DNA from 3 places in the Arthrobacter sp. Y3222053 genome. Region 1 is predicted to be linked to each of the others. Evidence: riboswitches for the same ligand, from Rfam matches in the RefSeq annotation. Region 1 holds a riboswitch; each other region holds the start of a gene.
The links. A riboswitch is a leader RNA that binds a small molecule or an ion and turns the genes downstream of it on or off. The one in region 1 is predicted to bind S-adenosylmethionine.
Positions count from the first base shown of each region.

Region 2: another riboswitch for S-adenosylmethionine. It lies ahead of AC5RUW_RS05370 (flavin reductase family protein); the one in region 1 lies ahead of AC5RUW_RS08780 (bifunctional o-acetylhomoserine/o-acetylserine sulfhydrylase).
Region 3: another riboswitch for S-adenosylmethionine. It lies ahead of AC5RUW_RS12750 (hypothetical protein); the one in region 1 lies ahead of AC5RUW_RS08780 (bifunctional o-acetylhomoserine/o-acetylserine sulfhydrylase).

Region 1 is NZ_JBNHIA010000003.1:141,324-148,583, forward strand. Features, by position in the region: gene AC5RUW_RS08750 (glycine--tRNA ligase) at 1-414, opposite strand, end outside; gene AC5RUW_RS08755 (DMT family transporter) at 575-1,570, opposite strand; gene AC5RUW_RS08760 (RNA-binding S4 domain-containing protein) at 1,661-1,897, shown strand; gene AC5RUW_RS08765 (alpha/beta hydrolase) at 1,894-2,571, opposite strand; gene AC5RUW_RS08770 (SGNH/GDSL hydrolase family protein) at 2,643-3,539, shown strand; gene metX (homoserine O-acetyltransferase MetX) at 3,564-4,697, opposite strand; gene AC5RUW_RS08780 (bifunctional o-acetylhomoserine/o-acetylserine sulfhydrylase) at 4,694-6,013, opposite strand; SAM riboswitch class IV at 6,091-6,206, opposite strand; gene AC5RUW_RS08785 (VOC family protein) at 6,463-7,113, shown strand.
Region 2 is NZ_JBNHIA010000002.1:233,364-240,623, forward strand. Features, by position in the region: gene AC5RUW_RS05355 (sensor histidine kinase) at 1-1,052, opposite strand, end outside; gene AC5RUW_RS05360 (APC family permease) at 1,196-2,578, opposite strand; gene aspS (aspartate--tRNA ligase) at 2,705-4,510, shown strand; gene AC5RUW_RS05370 (flavin reductase family protein) at 4,619-5,125, opposite strand; SAM riboswitch class IV at 5,174-5,293, opposite strand; gene AC5RUW_RS05375 (PhzF family phenazine biosynthesis protein) at 5,441-6,277, shown strand; gene AC5RUW_RS05380 (nitronate monooxygenase) at 6,304-7,260, shown strand, end outside.
Region 3 is NZ_JBNHIA010000004.1:304,219-311,478, forward strand. Features, by position in the region: gene paaZ (phenylacetic acid degradation bifunctional protein PaaZ) at 1-403, opposite strand, end outside; gene AC5RUW_RS12745 (SGNH/GDSL hydrolase family protein) at 659-1,567, shown strand; SAM riboswitch class IV at 1,687-1,814, shown strand; gene AC5RUW_RS12750 (hypothetical protein) at 1,892-2,278, shown strand; gene AC5RUW_RS12755 (tyrosine-protein phosphatase) at 2,395-3,150, opposite strand; gene AC5RUW_RS12760 (GyrI-like domain-containing protein) at 3,385-3,843, shown strand; gene AC5RUW_RS12765 (hypothetical protein) at 3,908-4,702, opposite strand; gene AC5RUW_RS12770 (3-hydroxyacyl-CoA dehydrogenase family protein) at 4,895-5,764, opposite strand; gene AC5RUW_RS12775 (enoyl-CoA hydratase/isomerase family protein) at 5,764-6,459, opposite strand; gene AC5RUW_RS12780 (thiolase family protein) at 6,517-7,260, opposite strand, start outside.

The DNA.
Region 1 (7,260 bases):
CGGCTCGGTCCACTGGCCCTTGGTGCCGCAGTTGGCGCAGGCGATGTCGGCCAGGCCGTTCTCGGGCGCATGGCCCTTCTTCTCCTCGTAGGCCTCTTCGAGGTGGTCGGCGCGGTAGCGCTTGTGGCAGCTCAGGCACTCCACCAGCGGGTCGGAGAAGACCTCGACGTGGCCGGAGGCCTCCCAGACCTGCCGGGGCAGGATCACCGAGGAGTCCAGGCCGACGACGTCCTCGCGGCCGCGGACCATGTGCTGCCACCACTGCTTCTTGATGTTTTCCTTCAGCTCCACGCCGAGGGGACCGTAGTCCCACGCGGACCGCGACCCGCCGTAAATCTCACCCGACTGGAAAACAAACCCGCGGCGCTTGGCCAAGGAAATGATGGAATCGAGTTTGGACTTGGTCGAAGCCATGAAGTGGTACCCGTTCTTTCGTGTCTGTGCAGGCCGCTGGGTGCGGTCCGCGCGTGGGCCCGCCGCGCCGTCGCACCGCAACCGGATCGGGTGCAGCGCCAGGCGTTCAGCGGGCAAAGCTCTATTGGTACCAGCTTACGGTCCGCGCCGCGAAAGCCGGTTACCGGCGCTGTCCGGTGCCGGCGTCGGCGCCGGCGCCGGCCCGCTTCAGGCCGGGCGTGTTCCAGGGCAGCGTGGCCACGACGATGGCCACGAGGGTCAAGGCGGTCCCGAGTACGGTCGCCGCAACCACGGTGGACCCCGGTGCCGGCAGGACGAGGTCCAGCAGCAGGGAGCCGATCAGCTGCCCGGCGATCATCGCCAGGCCGGTCAGCAGGACACCGAGCGGGCGCACCAGCACGGCGGCCATGCCCACGTAGATGACGCCCAGCGGGCCGCCGATGTACAGGTACCACTCCCCCGGCAGCGGGCCGGCCGTCCCAGCCACTGCCGCCTTGACCAGCCAGGCCAGCAGCAGGACGGTGGTGCCGGCCACCAGGTTGACCAGGGTGGCCGCGAGCGGCGTGCCGTAGTGCAGGGTGGAGGTGCCGTTCATGGCCTGCTGGAAGCTGATGAGCATCCCGGCTGTGAGCGGCAGCAGCACCGGCAGCAGCAGGGACCAGCCGGCGGCGGCGTCGAACCCGGGGCTGACCGCCCAGGCCACGGCGGCAAGGGTGAGCAGCGCGGCGGCGGTGCGCAGGACAGTGATCCGGCGCCGCCCGCCCGGTCCCATGCCGAGCCGGTCCACCAGCAGGCCGGTGAGGGTCTGCCCGGCCACGGCGGCGACGGTGAAGACCGCCACGCCCAGGGTGGCGACGGTCAGGGACTGCGAAAGCACGAACAGGCCGCCGACGGTGCCGGCCAGCACGTACCAGCGCGGAAACCGTCCCTCCCGCAGGGCGGGCAGGATCCGCGCCGCCCCGGCCCGGCCCGCCGGCAGCACCAGGCACACCGCAACGATGCAGGCCAGGCCCACCAGGATGCTTGCCAGGGCCGCGCCGACGCTGTCCCCCATCCGGCCGGCGAGCGCCCCGTTGGCGCGCGCCTGGGCCGGCATGGCCATGCCGGCCAGCACCGCCAGCACCAGCCAGATTCCCGTGGGCACCCTCGTCTTCACCGCCCCAGCCTAGGTGACCGGCGCCGGTCCGTGCAGACAGGGCGGCACCGGTCCGCGCCGGCAGGCGGGCGGGTGCGGCAGAATGGTTCCATGCCTACCCCTGAACCGATCGACCTGCCCATCCGTGATGACATGATCCGCCTGGGCCAGCTGCTCAAGCTCGCCAACCTCGCCGAGGACGGCACCCAGGCGAAGGAGTTCATCGACAACGGGCTGGTTCAGGTCAACGGCGTCATCGAGGAGCGTCGCGGGCGGCAGCTGCACCCGGGCGACGTCGTCAGCGCCAACGGCGAGTCCGTGCGGATCGTCGCCGACGGCGTGTCCTAGGAGTCCGCGCCTTCCCTGGTACCGGCGCCGCGCAGCACCGTGTGGGTGAGGAACTCCCGCACGTGCCCGAGTTCCTGCATGTTGATCGAGTGGCCCATGTTCGCGTAGAGGACCTTGGTCAGCGCAGTGTGGCCGTTCAGCCACTCGTTCGTGAATTCGATGCGCGGCTGGTCGATCACGGGATCCGCCTGGTCCCGCCCCCAGAAGAACGGCACCCCGCGGGAGGCGAGCTCGGCGTCGTGGAAGAACGGGTCTTCCCCGGCCGGCAGCACGAAGCCGGAGAGCCCGACGACGGCGGCGTAGTCCGCGGGCCGGTGCCGCAGCAGCGTGCTGGCCACCGCCATGCCCATGGAGAAGCCGAGCAGGCTCACGCTCGGGTGCTGCCCGCGCACCTGCTGGAGCCAGCCGTCGACGTCGGACACGGCGTCGACCACCCGCTGCAGGGAAAAGTCCGGCTCATGCATCAGCGGGAACCAGGTGTAGCCCGGTCCCAGCGCCTGCGGAGCGCGGACGGAGGCAATCGTGAAGTCGCCCGGCAGGTAATCCGCCAGGCCCATCAGGTCCTCCTCGTTGGCCAGGTAGCCGTGGAACAGCACCAGCAGCGGGGTGCCGGCACGCTCGCTTTCAGGCTTCGACCAGAGCACGACGGGATTCCAGGGAGCACGTTCAGTCATGATCGCATTCTGGCAGGAGACGGGCGCGGAGAATAAACCGGCATTAGCGGAACCGTTGCCGGCTTGGCAGGATGGGCCCCGTGACTGAACATCCCGATCTGCCCGCAGAAGAGACCCCCGCCGCCTCCGAGCCGTCCGCCGGCGGCGCCGTCGCCCATCCGTGGCACCGGTATGTCGCCCTGGGTGACTCCTTCACCGAAGGTATCGGGGACCCCAGTCCGGAGAGCCCCGGCGGCCACCGCGGCTGGGCGGACCGCGTCGCGGAGGAACTGGCGGCTGACCATCCGGACTTCGCCTATGCCAACCTGGCCATCCGCGGGCGGCTGCTGGCCCAGATCGTCGCCGAGCAGCTGCAGCCGGCGCTCGACCTGAAACCGGACCTCGTGAGCATCTGCGCCGGAGGCAACGACGTCATCCGCCCCGGCGGTGATCCCGATCGGCTCGCCGAGCGCATGGACGAGACCGTGGCCGCCCTGCGCGGATCCGGCGCGACGGTGCTGCTCTTCACCGGGCCGGACATCGGCAACACTCCGGTCCTGGGCAGCGTTCGCGGCCGGGTGGCCATCTACAACGAGAACCTGCGCACGGTCGCAGCCCGCCACGACGCGGTGATCGCTGACATGTGGGCTCTGCAGGCCCTCGCCGATCCCCGCATGTGGGCCCCGGACCGGCTGCACTTCTCACCGCTGGGCCACCACACCATTGCCGCCATGGCACTGGAGTCCCTCGGCGTTCCGCACCATCTGGAGCCCCTGGAGACCAAGCCCCTGCCGCCGAAGAACTGGCGCACGGCGCGCACCGAAGACCTGGTCTGGGCGCGCGAGCATCTGATGCCGTGGGTGGTACGGCGGGTCCGGGGCCGCTCCTCCGGCGACGGCATTGCCGCCAAACGACCCGACGCCGGACCCATCTTCGGCGAAGGAACGCCCCCCGGCTCCGGCGAGGCGGCAGGGCCCCTCGGCGGCTGAGCCGGGGCCCGGTCAGCGCGGACCTCAGGCGAAGAAGGTTCCGCGCAGCGTCCCGGCGACCTGGTGCACATCGGTGAGGAACCCGTCGTGGCCGATCGGCGCGCTGATCAGGTGCACCGGCGGCGATCCCGGCAGGGCCTCGGCCAGGCGCTGCGACTGCTCCGGAAAGTACAGCCGGTCCGAATCAACGGCGGCAATGAAGAACTCCGCTGTGCACCCGGCCACCGCCTCGGCCAGGCTGCCCCGCCCCCGGGTGACGTCGTGGCTCATCAGCGCCTCGGTCAGCACCAGGTAGCTGTTGGCGTCAAAGCGGTCCACGAGCTTGCGGGCCTGGTGGTCAAGGTAGCTCTCCACCTGGTAGCGCCCGCGGTCGGCGGGCCGGGGCCCGCCCAGCGGCTCCTCCCCCGGCTGCGGCGCCCTCCCGAACCGGTACTCCAGCTCGGCCTCGGACCGGTAGGTGATGTGCGCGATCCGCCGGGCCAGGCCCAGGCCCGCCGTCGGCGGCGCGCCGTCGTAGTAGTCGCCGTCGTTGAACAGCGGGTCCAGGCGGATGGCCTGCACCTGCGCCTGCGCGAACGCGATCTGCTCAGCGGTGCTGGCGGCGGTGGCGGCGATGACGGCGCAGCGGGCCACCCGCTCAGGTTCCGTCACCGCCCACTCCAGGGCACGGGCACCGCCCAGGGATCCGCCGAGCACCGCGTGCCAGCGTCCGATGCCGAGCAGGTCCGCCAGCCGCGCCTCCGCCCGCACTGCGTCGCGGATCGTGACGAACGGGAACCGTGAGCCCCAGGGCCGGCCGTCCGGCGCCGCGCTGGCCGGGCCGGTGGAGCCGTAGCAGCCGCCCACCATGTTCACCGAGACCACGAAGAACCGGTCGGTGTCCACGGTGCGGCCGGGACCCACCAGCGGGTCCCACCAGCCCGGTTCGTCGCTGTCGCCCTGTGCGACGTGCGTGCTGCCGGTGAGCGCGTGCGGCACCAGGACGGCGTTGGAGGCGTCCGCATTGAGGGTGCCCCAGGTCTCGTACCCGAGGACGACGTCGGGCAGGTACCCGCCGGTTTCCAGATCCAGGGAGCCGATCGAAACCTGCTGCAGCACGCCGTCGCCCGGGGGCAGGTCCCGGGACGGGGCCTGGGGCCAGGAGGTCGTGGCCGTCACCGGGCCGCCTTCGCGGCACGGAAGCCGGCGTCGAGGTCCGCGAGGATGTCGTCGATGTGTTCCAGCCCGACGGCGAGCCGCACCAGCCCGGGGCTCACCCCGGCTGCCAGCTGCGCCTCGGCGCCGAGCTGGCTGTGCGTGGTCGACGCGGGATGGATCACCAGCGAGCGCACGTCCCCGACGTTGGCCACATGCGAGTGCAGCTCCAAGGCGTCAACGAACCGCTTCCCGGCCTCCACTCCCCCGGCGATTTCGAAGGACACGATGGCGCCGGTGCCCCGCGGGCCGTACTTCAGGCCGCGCTCATACCAGGGGCTGGATTCCAGGCCCGCATAGGCCACCGACTCGACGTCGTCGTGCCCTTCCAGCCAGCGGGAGACGGCGGCGGCGTTCTGCACGTGCCGTTCCATGCGCAGGCTGAGGGTCTCCAGGCCCTGCGAGATGAGGAAGGCGTTGAACGGCGAGACGGCGGAGCCAAGGTCGCGCAGCAGCTGGACGCGGGCCTTGAGGATGTAGGCGAGGTTCGCGCCGAGCGGACTGCCCACCCCCAGGTCCCGGGCGTACACCAGCCCGTTGTAGCTTTCGTCCGGGGTGTTGAATCCGGGGAACTTCTCCGGATCGGCGGCGAAGTCGAAGTTGCCCGAGTCCACGATGGCGCCCGCGATCGCGGTGCCGTGGCCCCCGAGGTACTTGGTGGCCGAGTGCACCACGATGTCGGCGCCCCATTCGATCGGGCGGATCAGGTACGGCGTCGAGAGCGTGTTGTCCACGATCAGCGGCACTCCGGCCTCGTGGGCCACCGCGCTGATGCCCTCCAGGTCCAGCACGTCCTGGCGCGGATTGGAGACCACCTCGCCGAAGAAGGCCTTGGTGTTCGGACGGACGGCAGCCCGCCACTGCTCCAGGTCGTCGGGGTTGGCGACGAACGTGGTGTCGATGCCGAACTTCTTCAGCGTGTGCTTGAAGAGGTTGTAGGTGCCGCCGTACAGGCTGGGGCTTGCCACGATGTGGTCGCCGGCCTGCGCCAGGTTGAGGATCGCGAAGGTTTCGGCCGCCTGGCCGGAGGCGAGCAGCAGCGCGCCGACGCCGCCCTCGAGCGAGGCGATCCGGTTCTCGACCGCTTCCTGGGTGGGATTGCCGATGCGGGTATAGATCGGTTCCAGCTCCGCGAGCGCGAACCGGTTCGCAGCCGACTCCGCGCTTGGGAAGACGAACGAGGTGGTCTGGTAGATGGGCAGGGCACGCGCCCCCGTGGCGGCGTCGGCCGTCTGCCCGGCATGGATCTGACGTGTTTCGAAGGACCAGTCGCTGGACACTGTCACTCCCTAGGTTCCAGGGGGCCCGCCCGCTGACGCCCCGTGCCGGCGTACGCCGAAGGAGGCGACGGGAACGGGACCCGCGCTTGCCGGACGCCTTGTGGCGCCGGGCCTGGTCTTCACCCGGGGCACCCCACCGCGGTTGGAGGGTTGCCGGCCAGCAAGCCGGGGCTTCGTGCTGGCACTCATGACCTGCCCACTATGAAAACAGGGCTGCCGGGCCGGTGCAACCATGTGTCCTTCGGTGACCGGCAGGGCACGCCGGTCTCCCTGCACCGGGAGGAGGCTCCGCCGTCGTTCTTCCGGCCGCTCCCGCCCGTGCCGGGCGGAGACTACACAACCCATCGACATTAGGAAGCCTGCGTACTATTTTCGGGCCCTCCTGGTCCGAAATTCGGGTAAGGCGAGCCTTATTCGTGGTATGGAACACAACGTGCCACAATGACGCCATGCGTTTGGATCATGTCTCTTATGCCTGTGAATCCGACGGCCTGCTGGCCACCACGGAGAGGATCGCCGAGGCGCTGGGCGCCGACTTTGTGAAGGGCGGAATCCATCCCCGCTTTGGCACACGGAACATGATCCTCCCCCTCGCCAACCACCAGTACGTGGAGGTTGTTGAGGTCCTCAACCACCCCGCTTCGGACAAGGCGCCTTTCGGCCAGGCCGTGCGGGCCCGCTCCGAGAACGGCGGCGGGTGGATGGGCTGGTGCGTGGGGGTCGAAGATCTCGCCCCCTTCGAGGAGCGGCTGGGCCGGGCGTCCGTTCCGGGCAACCGCAAGTTCCCTGACGGGCGGGAGCTCACCTGGCGGCAGATCGGCATCAACGGGCTGATCGCCGACCCCCAGGTGCCCTACATGCTCCGCTGGGACGACGGCACCGAGGACCTGCACCCCTCCAACGCCATTCCCGGCATGCCGGGCAAGGTGAAGCTGAACTCCCTGACCATCGCCGGTTCCGCTGCCCGGGTTACCGAGTGGCTGGGCAGCCCGGTGGGCGAACCGCTGGAAAACGTCGATGTCACCTGGATCGCGCCCGCCGGCACCCCTGGCATCATGTCCGTGACCTTCGAAACCGGCCACGGTTCCGTCACCATCTAGCGCTTCCACTGGGGCTGCCCGGTGCCGGATCGCTGCCGGTTTGGGTTTCCGCTGCCACTGCGCCGTGGCAGAGGGCGCCCAAACCGGCAGCGGCTCGGAAGCGCCCGGCAGGGCATCAGTTGTCCACACCGCCCGCCGGCCCGCCTG
Region 2 (7,260 bases), on a different contig from region 1:
TCGGTGCCAAGCCGGACCAGCACCTCCCTGCCGGGAGCGTGCCGGATGCAGTTGGTGAGGGCTTCCTGCACGATCCGGAACACCCCGGAGCGCAGGGCGGCGGGCGCCTCGTCAGGCAGGATTTCCCCGCCGGTGATCCGCACCGGGGTGCCCGCTGCGGCAGCGGAGCCCGCGAGGTCCGCGAGGTCGGCCTGCCCGGAGACGGGCAGCCCGCGGCCGTCCCGGGACTCGAGCACATCGATCATGCTGCGCATCTGCTCGAGGGCGCGCAGGCTTTCGGCACGGACCTGGCCGAGCACCCGGGAGGTCAGCGCGGGATCCGCTGCAGCCGCCGCAGCGCCGCTCTGCAGCGCGATCGCGGACAGATGCCCGGCAATCGAATCATGCAGTTCGCGTGCCATCCGGGCCCGCTCCTCGGTGACGGCCAGCTCCAGCTGGAGGGCCGCCACCTCGCGGGCGTGGAGCGCATCCCGGCGTTCGGCCTCGGCGCGGGCGCGGGCATCCTCGGCGCGGTCCCGCTGCGCCCGCAGGTCCCCGGCCCACCAGACCGGCATCAGGAAGACCACCAGCGCCTGCACCGTCGCCAGCACGGTCGTCTCCACGTCGCGGTAGGAGGCGGCGACGACCACCACCATGACGGCCGCGAGGGCCTGCGCCACGCGGGCCGTTGCCCGGCTCAGCCGTGGGCGGCCGTACAGGATGCCGGAGTAGATGGCCTCGAAGGTGAGCAGGAAACCGGTCACGCCCGCGTCGGCCAGCAGGCACAGCACCGCCGCCGGGCCGGTCAGCGCGAGCATGAGCGGGACGTTGGCGCTGCGGAAGAGCAGCCCCGCGCAGCCGAGGAGCAGATAGGCGAACCAGTCCCAGGGCGGCCCGGGCAGCCCGGAACCGGGCAGGAACGTCGCGACGTTGGCCTGCATCAGCATCAGCACTGATCCGGCCGCGAAATAGCCGGCGGCGGCAACCACGCCGCCGGGCCAGATCCGGGGCCCGGGGCTGCCGGCGGCGGGGACGGCGCTGCCTGCGGCGGGCGGAGAGCTGGCGGAGGACATGCCTTCACCCTAGCCAGCCGCGCGGCCCCGGCACGTCCCCCGAACGGAGGACATGCCGAAGCCGGGCCCGGAGGAGCGGGATGGCCGGCGCAGGAGGCCGGAGGCGCGGCTCGAGGCGCGGCCCGGATGCGCCGGCGGTACGGTCAGCCCGGCGGCGGGAGCAGGCCCGGGGCGTCCTGCCCGCGCCGGAAGCTCAGCCGCACCACCAGCCCGAACAGCAGCACGATCCCCATCCACGCGATCACCAGCGGCGGCAGCGCCAGGGCCAGCAGCAGCGCCCCGGCCAGGCCGAGGAAGTTGAGCAGCCGCGGGGCGAACCACGGGCGGGTCCGCAGGGCGAAGGCCCCCATCGCCGTCACCGCCGCATACAGGAGCAGTCCGAAGGACGCGGCTGCGAGGAGGGTGGTCAGCTCCGTGCTCAAACACAGCAGCACGACGACGGCGCCGGCCGCCGCCTCCGCCGCCCACGGCTGGGCCTGGACCCGGGCTGCCAGCGCCGACCCGGGCAGGGCCTGCCGGTTGCCTGCCGGATGCCCGGAGCCGGGGACGCTGCCGGATTCCGAACCGGCGCTGCGGAACAGCCGCGGCAGGTCGCCGTCGTCCGCCATCGACGCCGCAGTGCGTCCGATGGCCCCGATCAGTGCCCACGCGCCGCCCAGCCCGGCGACCGCGGCGGCGGCGGTGACCGCTCCCGTGCCGACCGTGCTCTGCACCGACTGGACCGGGACCAGCAGAGGAGCCTCGGCGACCGCGAGGGCGGACGGGCCGAAGAAGGCCAGCAGCGACTCGCCCACCGCCAGATACAGGGCGAGGACGACGGCGACGGCGGCCGGCAGCGCCCGCGGAATGTTGACGCCGCTGCGCCTCACCTGCGGCCCCATGGACGCCAGCCGCGAGTAGCCTGCGAACGCAAAGAACACCACCCCCGCGGCCTGCAGCACCCCGGCGGCGGTGGGCTCCTCGGGTGCCGGCAGTCCCGCCGTCGGCCGCTCCGGGACGCTGAACGCGGCGATGGCCGCGAACCCGGCCACCGCAATCACGAAGGCCACGATGAACCTCGACGCCCAGGTGCCGCGGACGGCACCGAGGATGTTGGCCACGGTGAGGGCCGCAACGGCCGCCGCGGCGGCGATTCCGGCACGGTCACCGAAGACGTAGGTGCCGAAGGTCAGCGCCGCGGTTCCCGCGGCCGCGAGCAGCGCGCAGATCAGCAGCCAGCCGGTGAGGAAGCCGGCGTAGGGTCCCAGCAGCATGCGTGCCGCGGTGCGCGCGGCTCCGCCGTCGCGCAGCCAGCCGCGGTCCGTGCCGGGCAGCCGGTCATCGACCGCGCCGGCGAGCTGGTAGGTGGACACCGCACAGCAGTAGGCCACCAGGGCCGCGATGAGGCAGGGCGCCAGCAGCAGGCCGCCCGAGGCGGCGACGGCCGGCGGGAACACGACGAACAGCCCGGTCCCGATCATGGATCCCAGCCCGGCCATGGTGGCATCGAAGCCGCCGAGGGGACGCACGGGCTTGCTGCTGGGCATGGACCTCCTGCCGGGCCGCAGGCGGCGGCGGGGAAACGGAGCGAACACCGGTAAACTCTTGTGGAGATCTCTATTCACCTTGAGCGGGAACCGTGTTTTCCGCAAGCAATCTTTGAGAGGACTGCTTTGCTGCGCACACATGCGCTTGGCACCCTGAGGGCCGAGCATATTGGTCAGACCGTCACCCTTGCAGGCTGGGTGGCCCGGCGCAGGGACCACGGCGGCGTCGCCTTCCTCGACCTGCGTGATGCCTCCGGCGTGGCGCAGGTGGTGGTGCGGGAGGAGGAGGTCTTCCACGGGCTGCGCAACGAATACGTCCTGCAGATCACCGGCAAGGTGGAAAAGCGGCCCGAGGGCAACGAGAACCCGGCGCTGGCCACCGGCGAGGTGGAGGTCATCGCCGACGAGGTGGTCATCCTCAACACCTCCGATCCGCTGCCCTTCCAGATCGACGAGCATGTGGAGGTCGGCGAGGAAGCCCGCCTGAAGCACCGCTACCTCGACCTGCGCCGCCCGGCCCCGGCCGCCGCGCTGCGCCTGCGCTCCGAAGCGAACCGGGTGGCCCGCGAGCTGCTGCACGATGAGGGCTTCGTCGAGATCGAAACCCCCACCCTGACCCGCTCGACGCCTGAAGGCGCCCGCGACTTCGTCGTTCCGGCCCGCCTGGCCCCGGGCTCCTGGTACGCCCTGCCGCAGTCCCCGCAGCTGTTCAAGCAGCTGCTGCAGGTCGGCGGGTTCGAGAAGTACTACCAGATCGCCCGCTGCTACCGCGACGAGGACTTCCGCGCCGACCGGCAGCCGGAATTCACCCAGCTGGACATCGAGGCCAGCTTCGTCGAGGAAAACGACATCATCGCCCTGGGCGAGCAGATCGTGAAGTCGCTGTGGAAGCTGATCGGCGTCGAGATCGAAACCCCGATCCGCCGCATGACCTACGCCGAGGCCATGGCGAAGTACGGCTCCGACAAGCCCGACCTGCGGTTCGGTCTGGAACTGACCGAACTCACCGAGTTCTTCAAGGACACCACCTTCCGCGTCTTCCAGGCCCCGTACGTCGGCGCCGTCGTGATGCCCGGCGGTGCCTCGCAGGCCCGCCGCACCCTCGACGCCTGGCAGGAATGGGCGAAGCAGCGCGGCGCCAAGGGCCTGGCCTACGTGCTGGTCCAGGAGGACGGCAGCCTGACCGGCCCGGTGGCCAAGAACCTCACCGACTTCGAGCGCGAGAACCTGGCCGGCACCGTCGGCGCCCAGCCCGGCGACTGCATCTTCTTCGCCGCCGGTGACCAGTCCTCGGCCCGGGCGCTGCTCGGAGCCGCCCGCGTGGAGATCGGCCACCGCACCGGACTCATCAATCCCGGCGACTGGGCCTTCGTGTGGGTTGTCGACGCGCCCATGTTCGAGCCCGCGGCAGCGGCCGTGGCAGCCGGTGACGTCGCCGCAGGAGCGGGGGAGTGGACGGCCGTGCACCACGCGTTCACCTCGCCGAAGCCCGAGTTCCTCGACACGTTCGACACCGACCCCGGTTCCGCGCTGGCCTACGCCTACGACATCGTCTGCAACGGCAACGAAATCGGCGGCGGGTCCATCCGTATCCACCGCCGTGACGTGCAGGAGCGCGTGTTCAAGGTGATGGGCATCTCCGAGGAAACCGCGCAGGAGCAGTTCGGGTTCCTCCTGGAGGGCTTCAAGTACGGCGCCCCGCCGCACGGCGGCATCGCCTTCGGCTGGGACCGGGTGGTGGCCCTGCTGGCCGGCGCCGAGTCCATCCGCGACGTCATCGCGTTCCCGAAGTCCGGCGGCGGCTACGACCCGCTGACCAACGCTCCGGCTCCGATCAGCGCGCAGCAGCGCAAGGAAGCCGGCGTCGACTTCAAGCCGGAGAAGAAGCAGGACAAGCCTGCCGACGCTCCCGCTTCCCCGTCCGGCCGGTAACGAAGCCGGGCCTGTAGCCAGGTCCGGTCTGCGACGAAGCCCGGCTGCCGTGTTGGCAGCCGGGCTTCGTGCGCTCCCGCCCCGAGGCGGCCCGGCCCGCAGGCGGGGTCAGGCGAACGCCGGCACGCTCAGGTTCCGGAACGCGGACCCGTGGAAGACCAGCGGTTCGTGCCGTTCCTCGTGCGTGGAGTAGCCGTGTACCCGCAGCAGCACCACGGCGTGGTCTCCGGCCGGGACCTCGTTCTCCACCGAGCATTCAAGCCAGAGCGCAGCCTCGTCGAGGAACAGTGCGCCGGTTTCCGCCTGGTGCAGGCTGAGGCCGGCGAAACGGTCCCCGTCGCGGGAGGCGATCTGGCGGCAGACGCCGTCGTGCCCGGTGCCGAGGACCGAGACGCCGATCCTGCCGGCCCGCTTCAGGACCGGCCAGGTGCGGGAGGAGTTCTGCACGGCGAACATCACCAGCGGCGGATCGAGGGAGACCCCGACGGTGAAGGACGACGCGACGATGCCCTGCGGGCCGCCGTCGACCTCTGCGCAGAGAGCGGCGATGCCGGAGGGGAAGCGCCCGAAGGCACGGCGCAGGGCGGTCGGCTGGAGATCGGTAACAAGTGTCATGGGACGTCCTCTGCCTGAGGCGCCCTCCGCGCTGCTGCATGCGAAGGGACGCTGTACTTGCCGCAGCGGGAAATCCACCGGAGCGGCCGAATCGTCACCTGGAGCACCCCGCTACGGCGAGAGGGTTGCCGTCCAGCCGGCCAGGGCCTCTGGCTGGAACTCTTGATTCTGGCTCCCAATCTAGGGCCGGCACGGTCGAGGGGCAAACGGCCCGGCCGACGGCGGGCCCGGGCCGCAACAGTTTGTAACGCCGCCTGAACGCAGGGCGCGCGTCGTCGGCGCAGCCGCCCGGCAGCCCGGTAGTAGGGTGTGGGCATGAGAGAGCGCTGGTTCAAGCAGGTGGACGTGTTCGGCAGCAGCCCGTATCTGGGCAACCCCGTGGCCGTGGTGCTGGAGGGCCAGGACATCTCCGACCAGGCCATGCAGCAGTTCGCCCGCTGGACCAATCTCTCGGAGACCACGTTCCTGATGCCGCCGACCATCGCCGGCGCCGACTACCGCGTCCGGATCTTCACGCCGAACGGGGAGATCCCGTTCGCCGGGCATCCCACGCTGGGCAGCTGCCACGCCTGGCTGGAGGCGGGCAACCGGCCCCGCACTCCCGGCACGGTGCTCCAGGAGTGCGAAATCGGCATCGTCACCCTGCACGCCAACGCCGGGCTGGCCGCCTTTGAAGCTCCGCAGCTGCGGCGCAGCGGCCCGCTCGACGACGCCACCCTCACCCAGGCGGTGACGGCCCTGGGCCTGCGCATCGACCAGGTCCGCGACCATGCCTGGGTGGACAACGGACCCGGCTGGCTCGGCCTGCTGCTGGCCGACGCCGAGACGGTCCTCTCGCTCAAGCCCGACAACGCCGCCCTCGGCAGCCTGCGGGTGGGCGTGATCGGCCCCTACGAGGACACCTCGGAGGCCGATTTCGAGGTCCGCGCCTTCGTGCCGGCCCTCGGCATCGCCGAAGACCCCGTCACGGGCAGCCTCAACGCCGGCCTGGCCGTGTGGCTGATCGGCGCGGGCCTGGCGCCCGACCGCTACGTGGTGAGCCAGGGCACCGCCGTCGGGCGGAAGGGCCGGGTGCGGGTCTTCCAGCGCGACGGCGGCATCTGGGTCGGCGGCGAGTCCGTCACCTGCGTCGACGGCTCCGTCCGCCTCTGACCGACCGATGACCCGAGGAGCCCGCTGTGTTCAGCCTCTATGACCTGCCGCGGCGGATCATCGCCGCCCCCATGGCCGGCGGCCCGTCCACGCCCGAACTCGCAGCCGCCGTGTCCGACGCCGGCGGCCTGGGTTTCCTGGCCGGAGGCTACCTGGCCGCCGATGTGCTGGAAGGCCGGATCGCACGCCTGCAGGACCTGACGCGGCGCCCGTTCGGAGTGAACCTTTTCGTCCCGGACGCGGCCAACACGCAGGAGACGGCGTCCACCTCCGGCACCGGCCCGGACGCGTACGAGGCGGCCGCACAGTACCGCGGCCAGCTGCTTGATGAGCAGGCCACGGGTGCCCTGCCGCCCACGCGGCAGCCGCTGCCGCTGCCTGACGCCGCCGACGACGACGGCTGGGAGGCGAAGCTGGGCCTGGTCCTGGAGATGTCGGTACCGGTGGTGTCCTTCACCTTCGGGGCGCCCACCGCCGAGGTGGTGGGGCAGCTGCACGAGGCGGGAACCGCCGTCGTCATCACCGTCACCGACCCCGAGGAGGCGGAAGCCGCCGTCGGATCCGGGGCGCGGATCCTCTGCGTCCAGGGCCCCGACGCCGGCGGCCACCGCGGCACGCTGCGCACCGCCGCCGAGCCGGGCACCGATGCGCTTCCGGACCTGCTCGAGGGTGTGCGCACCGTCCTCGGGGACGTCCTGCCCGGACCGCGCGAAACAGTGCAGCTGATCGCCGCGGGCGGGATCAGCGGGCCGGGGCAGGTGGCGGAGCTGCTGACGGCCGGGGCGGACGCCGTCCAGGTGGGCACGGCCCTGCTGCTGGCGCCTGAAGCCGGAACGCACCCGCTGCACCGCCAGGCCCTGGCGGGGGAGCGGTTCGCCGATACGTCGCTGACCCGGGCCTTCTCCGGCCGGTGGGCACGCGGCCTGACCAATGACTTCATGCGCCGGCACCGTGACGCGCCGGCCGCCTACCCGCTGGTCAAC
Region 3 (7,260 bases), on a different contig from region 1:
TCACCGTGGAGTTGGGCAGTTCCCGCCTGCCCTTGGAGCTGAAGGTGAACAGGACGCCGATGCCGCCGTCGATGTCCACCATGGAGTCGCCCTTGGTGGCGCCGGTGCGGGCGGAGATCTCGTACAGTTCGGCCTTGCGGGCGTTCAGGTACTGCGCCAGCTCCTTGAGCTTCAGGGCGCGCTGGTGGAAGGTCAGGGCGCCGAGTTCGCGCTGGCCCACCGTGCGGGCGTGCTCGACGGCGGCGGCCAGGTCCAGGCCTTCGGAGCTGACCAGGGCGAGGGTTTCGCCGGTGCTGGCGTCCCGGACTTCGGCGGGAGCGGAGACCTGGCTGCGCTCGGGGGTCCACCAGGCGTCCTGGACGAAACTGGGAACGATCTGCACGTCAACGGCTGTTGCGGTCATCTTTGACGGGCCCTTTCGGAACGGGACGGTTTCCGGCCTTCGGTGCGGCAGCGGAGGGCTGCACGGGACACAGATAACTGACCGGACGGTCGGTAATAAAGTCCAGCGTACCGCACCCCGGCGTGGCGCACACCACTGTGTTCGAGGGTTTCGCTTCGAGGGTTTCGCTGCCCGGCCGCGACGCACCGGCTGACAGCGCCCTGGCCCGGGCGCTAGCGTTGGTCCTCCCCGCACCCGCTGCCCCCGGAGGTTCCCATGGCACCCGGAATCCTGCACCGTCCCCGCCTGGCCGCCGCCGTCGTCCTTCTGGCCCTGCTGGCGGGGCCGGCTCCGGCCGGCGCCGCCCCGGAGCGCGGAGGGAGGGGCGACGACGGCGGGCACCACCCGCGCGGCCGGACCGTCGACTACGTGGCCCTCGGCGATTCCTATGCCTCCGGCTACGGCGGCAGCGACGACATCGGGGAATGCGGCCGAACCGCCTTCGGCTACCCCGCCCTGCTGGATGCGCTGCGCCGGGTGGATCTGCAGACCGACGCCACCTGCGCCGGAGCGACGGCGCTGACCACCGATCCCGCCCCGCCGGCCGGGCCCGTGGACCTGCCGCAGCAGATTGACACCGTGCTGGCCCAGGGACTGTTGCACAGCGGCACCGACCTGGTCTCCGTGACCATCGGCGGCAACGATGTCCGATTCGGGGACGTCGTTGCCGCGTGCGCTGGCCCCGGGCTTCCCGCCACCTGCGCCCAAGCGATTACCGGGGCCAAGGAGTACGCCCGGACCGTCCTTGCCCCGGACCTTGCCGCTTCGCTGCAGCGGATCCGGGACGCAGCCCCGCGGGCCGAACTCGTGGTTACCGGCTATCCCCACCTCTTCGAGGCCGCGGTTCCCGGTGCGCTGAGCGTGCCCGCCCAGGAGCTGTTCAACGCCGGCACCGATGAGCTGAACGCTGTTATCTCGGCGCAGCTGCCTGAGGACGCGGTGTTCGTGGACGTGGTGGACGAGTTTGCCGGGCACGGCATCGGCTCGCCGGACCCGTGGATCCGGTTCGAAGGCGGGCCTTTCGACCTGCATCCGAACGCCGCCGGCTACGATCAGGGCTACCTGCCGGCCATCCTCGCCGATGCGTCCTTCGACGACCGCCGCGGGCGGCCCGGCTGCCGCTGAGCCGACATCCCCGCAGATGCCGGGCGGCCGCCGGCGCAGGGCGGCCGGCCGACTGTGTGCCTGGGCCTGCGCCCAGGCCTCCTTTCCGCTGTCGGTGCCCTGCGCTACAGTAATTCCAGCTTCACGAGATGTGGCACCCGACGCGCCCGGCGCCGAGGGAAGGCTCCGACCTGCCACACACCAACCCCCTTGTTCGGCGGGTGGTTCGGATGACGAAGCGGCCTGCATTCGCCGCAGGCCGTCCGCCAGGGCGCCTCCAAGGCCCCGGTACGGCGGGGGCAGCGGCATCCGGCGCAGGCAAGGACAACCCGAAGGGGAACTTTCTTGGGCACCGATACCACGTCCCGCTGCCGCAGCTTCACTCCCGGCCACCGCGTCCACTGGATCCACCACCGCCGGATGGCTGAACTGGACTACTGGGTGGACGTCGAGATCCATGTGGATGCCGAACTGCAGCTCATCCATCTGATTCGCGAGGGACAGCAGCAGCTGTTCTGGTTCCACGACGTCCCGGCGCTGGCCGCGGCGCTGAAGATCGCCGTCGCCCCTCCGCAGTGGTGCCCGCGGTATTCCACGCTGATGGTTCCGGGCGGTTTCCTGGGACCCACCGGGAGCTCTTTTTTCTACTTGGCCCGGCTGGACCGGGTTCATCCCTGCCTGCGCCCGGGTTTCAGCCGATCCGCTGAGGACCAGGTGGCGTCGAGTGAGTGACCGGTCAGTGAGCGGCCGGTAGTTCGGACGCCGGCGGCGGTCAGCAGGGTTCGGCGGTCAGCTGTGTTCGGACGGCAGCGGCCCCCGAGTCCGCTGCCGCTGCCGGCCCGCCCGGATCAGTGTCCGTGGTGCGGGTTCGGATCGAGCATCCGGGCCCGCAGCAGGTCCGGCACGTCCGGCCGCACGCCGGCGCTGCGCAGGTACCCCTCGGCGTCGAATCCCTCCAGGGCTGCGAGCAGCGCCGCCCGTTCGGCCTCCGCGCGGTCGTGCAGCTCGGCCGGGGTCAGCGGCCGTTCCCGCGGCGTGCGCTGCCGGGCGTGGTGGGCGTTGATGCCGCACAGGCCCTGGACGTAGTCGGCGGCGATGGTCTCCGGGGCCGCGCCGGCCAGCTGCAGCAGCAGCATGGCGACCAGCCCGGTGCGGTCCCTGCCGGCGGAACAGTGGAAGACGACGCCGCCCTCGGGCGCATCAGCGATCGCCTCCATAACGGCTGTCAGGCGCTGCGGCCAGCGGCGCAGGTTCTCGCGGTAGAACCTGGGCGAATCCATGTAGGGGCCGGTGAGCGCGGTGAAGTCAGGGTCCTGCCAGTCCTGGATCGGCAGGGACAGCCGCCGGAAGCGGGCCTGGACGGCATCGGGCACGTCGGGGTCGCTGTCCCGGCGGCCCTGCTCCTGGACGTTCCGCAGGTCGATCACGGTGCGGACCCCGTCATCCCAGGCCTGGCGCCAGCCCTGTTCGGTCAGCCACTCCGCGCGCCCCATCCGGATCAGGCGGCCCGCCCGGACCCGGCGTCCGCCTGCCGCGGGCAGCCCGCCCAGGTCCCGGGCGTTGACGGCTCCGTCCCAGTGCCTGCTCCGGCTGTCGGCTTCCATGCGTCCAGCGTAGCCTCGGGCGGGCAGGGAGCCTCCGCGCGGTCTTCGGCACCGCCGGGTGATGTACTGTACCCCTCACACTGTGTCAGGCAGGAGGACTGAAGCTGCCGGCCATCGGAGCCTTCGCGCAGATCGGCCGGGTCACCCACCGCATGCTGCGGGACCGGGACGCGGCAGGTCTGCTTGTTCCCGCCCATAAACCGGCGGCTCCACCTGATCGAGAAGGAGAACCGGATGTCCCCGATTGAAATCATCGAAAAGCCACTCCCTGCCCTCCGACTGGCTGCCCGCACTGCCGTCGTATCGGAGCAGCCCGAGATCGCCGGCGTCGTCGGCCCGCTGTTCGACAGTGTGGCTGCCGATCTGGCCCGGGCCGGAGCATCGCTGGCGACTCCGGTGGCAGTGTACGAGGCAGGCGAGGCAGGGTTGCGCGTGACCGCCGGCTACGAGCACGCCGGGACTGCTCCCGACGGCGTCGAGACGGTGGGACTGCCCCGCGTCGCCACCGCGGTATGCGGCGTCCACCTCGGCTCCATGGAGCGTATCGGCGAAAGCTGGCAGGCGCTGCACACGCAGATCATCGCCAGGGGATTCGTTCCGTCCGGGCCCTGCCGGGAGCTCTACCTCCGCGCGGTCTCCGATGATCAAAGCGACTGGGTGGCTGAGCTGCAGCAGCCCGTCATCCGGCCCTGAAACGACAGTTTCCCGCGTTGGCCGGCCGGACGCCGACAAACGCGGGAAACTGTTGGTGGCCTTACTAGTTAAGGATCTGGTACCTGAATTCAGGCTGCACGCCGGAGATGCGAAGCTGACCGTCCTCGCTCTTCGTGAAATGGTAGATCAGCTTTCCTTCCACTTCCTCGTCGGTCTTTTTGCCGTTGACCTCAGCGACGTTGACGTAATCAATATTCAAGGCGACGGAAATGCCGTTCTCATCTCCGATGGGGCCGGCGTCGATTGCGGTCGTCTCGATGGCGCGGTCCTTGATATGGACCTCGCCCTCGCCGTAGACCAGGCCGTAGCCGTCGGATGTATCGCTCGCTTCCCGATGGGTGCCCTTGAACACGACGGCAAGATTCGGGTCATCGGAAATCAGGCTGTTGTAAATCTCCTGCTGCCAGACCGGGTCGAACTTGTCCATGTTCAGCTCCCACCAGTCGACCCTGGCTTGGCCGTCGCCCGGCGCGCCGTTGGCTGCGGTGTCAATCATGTCGACCGCCATTTCAACGGCGAGGCGCTGGGCTTCCTTGATGTCCGCCTCGCTCCAGACCGAGCTTGCCGCCTCGGTGATGACCGAGGGTTCGAAGGTGAAGGCAGGATCATCCGGCAGGATGGTTGTCTTGCGCCACTCTCCCCGCTCGTCGGAGGCCAGCTCCTTCAGGGTGGGCATGCCTTCGATGGTCGGCCCGTACTCCACCCCGTCCACAATCACTGTGGTCGGGGACGCTGCGGGGCTTTGGGCGTCGGCCTCGCTTTCACCTGAACAGCCGGAGACGAGAAGGAGGACGGCTGCGGCACCGGCAGCCAATCCGGGCTTAATGATCCTGGACATACGCGACATGCTGACCCCCATTGTCATAAGTATCCGCTTTCAGGCATTCCCGGCAGCGGCCTAAGGCGAGTAGTCAACCCGGGGTGAAGTTTGAAGTCAAATCCGCAGATAGGCATTCGCTGTCTCCGCGAATTCTCCGGATGCAGGCAGCCCGCCCCCGAAAACGGGGACGGGCTGCCTGCCGGTTGAGGATCAGCTCCAGTCGTAGAAACCCTTGCCGGACTTGCGGCCCAGTTCGCCGCGGGCCACCTTGTCGCGCAGGATCTGCGGAGGCTCGAACCGCGGGCCCAGCGTGGAGGCGAGGTACTCGGAGATCCCCAGGCGCACGTCCAGGCCCACAATGTCGGTGGTCTTGAGCGGCCCGGTGGGGTGCTTGTAGCCCAGCACCATTGCGTTGTCGATGTCCTCGGCGGACGCCACGCCCTCCTCGACCATCCGCATTGCCTCCAGGGCGATGGCGACGCCGAGCCGGGAGCTGGCGAAGCCGGGAGCATCGTTGACGACGACGGGAGTCTTGCCCAGGTCCTTGACCCAGGCCGGAGCCAGGGCGGCGAGTTCGTCGGAGGTCTGCCGTCCCAGCACGACCTCGATCAGGGTGGAAGCGGGCACCGGGTTGAAGAAGTGCAGCCCGCAGAACCGCTCGGGGCGGCCCAGCTTGTCTGCCAGGTCGGAGACGGACAGCGACGAGGTGTTCGACGCCAGCCACGCGGTCCCACCCAGCTGTTCCTCCACCCGGGTCAGGGCGGAGACCTTCAGGTCGAAGTCCTCCGGCACGGCTTCGACCACCAGGTCGCAGCCGGCGAAGGCGGCGTAGTCGGTGGAAACCGTCAGCCGGGCTTCGAGCTGTTCACGGGTCTCCGTGACGGTGCCTCGCTCCACGCTCTTGCCCACGGCTGAGGTAACCCGCTCCAGGGCACCGGCGGCGGCGTCGTCGTCGCGCTCCACCACCGTCACCGTGGCGCCGGAGACCAGGAAGGCGTGGGCGATGCCCGCGCCCATCCGTCCGCCGCCGAGGACGCCTACAGTTTTCGGAATGGTGCTCGGAATGCTGCTGGATGCCATTACTTCTTTTTCCTTTCCAGGAATGCCTGCATGCGGTCGAACTTCGCCGGGGATTCGAAGAGGATGCCCTGGGCGAGGGTGTCGATGACGGGGTGCGCCTCCGCCGGAGCGTGGAACACGGTCTTGGTGATGCGCACGGCCAGCGGGTCCTGCTTCCCGATCCGGTCCGCCAGGGCGTTCGCGGCGTCGAGCAGGGCGTCGGGTTCGTGGATTTCGGTGATCAGCCGGACGGCGAGGGCCTCCTCGGCATTCAGCACCCGGCCGGCGAGCAGGATTTCCTTGGCCAGCGGCTCGCCCACAAGCTCCTTCAGCCGCCAGGTGGCCCCGGCGGCGGCCATGATCCCGAGCCCGGTCTCCGGGTTGCCGATCTTCACCTTCGGCGTGCCGAGGCGGAAATCGGCGGCGAAGGCCAGCTCTGCTCCCCCGCCCAGGGCGTAGCCGTCGACGGCGGCGATCACCGGCATCGGCAGCTTGGCGATACGGTGGAAGATGGTCGAGTTGATGCCGCGCAGGGCATCTTCCCGGCGGCGCTCGCGCAGCTGGGCGATGTCGGCGCCGGAGGCGAAGATGCCCTGCGAACCGGTGAGGATCAGGACCTTGGGGTTTTCCTCCAGCTCGGCGCACAGGGCGTGCAGCTCATCGACCATGGCCTGGTCGATGGCGTTGCGCACCTCCGGCCGATCCAGGACGGCGATGACGCGGTCCTGCTGCTCGGTGACGCGAAGGGTCTTGCAGGCTGCGAAGTCCGCCACTTAGACCGCCTCGAGGAGCATGGCGGTGCCCTGGCCGACGCCCACGCACATGGCGGCAATTCCCTTGGACACGCCTTCGCGCTCCATCCGGCCCAGCAGGGTGATGGCGATCCGGGACCCGGAGGAGCCCAGCGGATGCCCGAGGGCGATCGCGCCGCCGTCGGTGTTCACGATCGAATCGTCCACGCCGAGGCGGCGGATGCAGGCCAGCGACTGGGTGGCGAAGGCTTCGTTGAGTTCGAAGGCGCCGACGGCGTCCAGCGGGGTGCCGGTGCGCTCGAGCAGCTTCTGCGTGGCCGGCACCGGGCCGATGCCCATGATTTCCGGGGCGACGCCGGCGGACACGCCGTCGACGATCCGGGCGCGGGGCTTCAGGCCCAGCTTCTCGATGGCGCGTTCCGAGGCGACGATGATGGCGGAGGCGCCGTCGTTCAGCGAGCTGGCGTTGCCGGCGGTGACGATGCCGCCGGGCTTCACCACCGGGCGCAGCTTGGCGAGCACCTCCATGGTGGTGCCTTCGCGCGGACCTTCGTCGGTGTCGACGACGGTGTCGCCCTTGCGGCCCTTGACCGTGACCGGCACGATTTCGTCCTTGAAATGCCCGGCGGCGATGGCGGCGAGTGCCTTCTCGTGGGAGGCGACGGCGAAGGCGTCGGCGTCCTCGCGGGAGATGTTGTCGACGGCGGCCAGCTCCTCGGCGGTTTCCGGCATGGAGTAGGTCATCTTGCCGTCACGGGCGAGGTC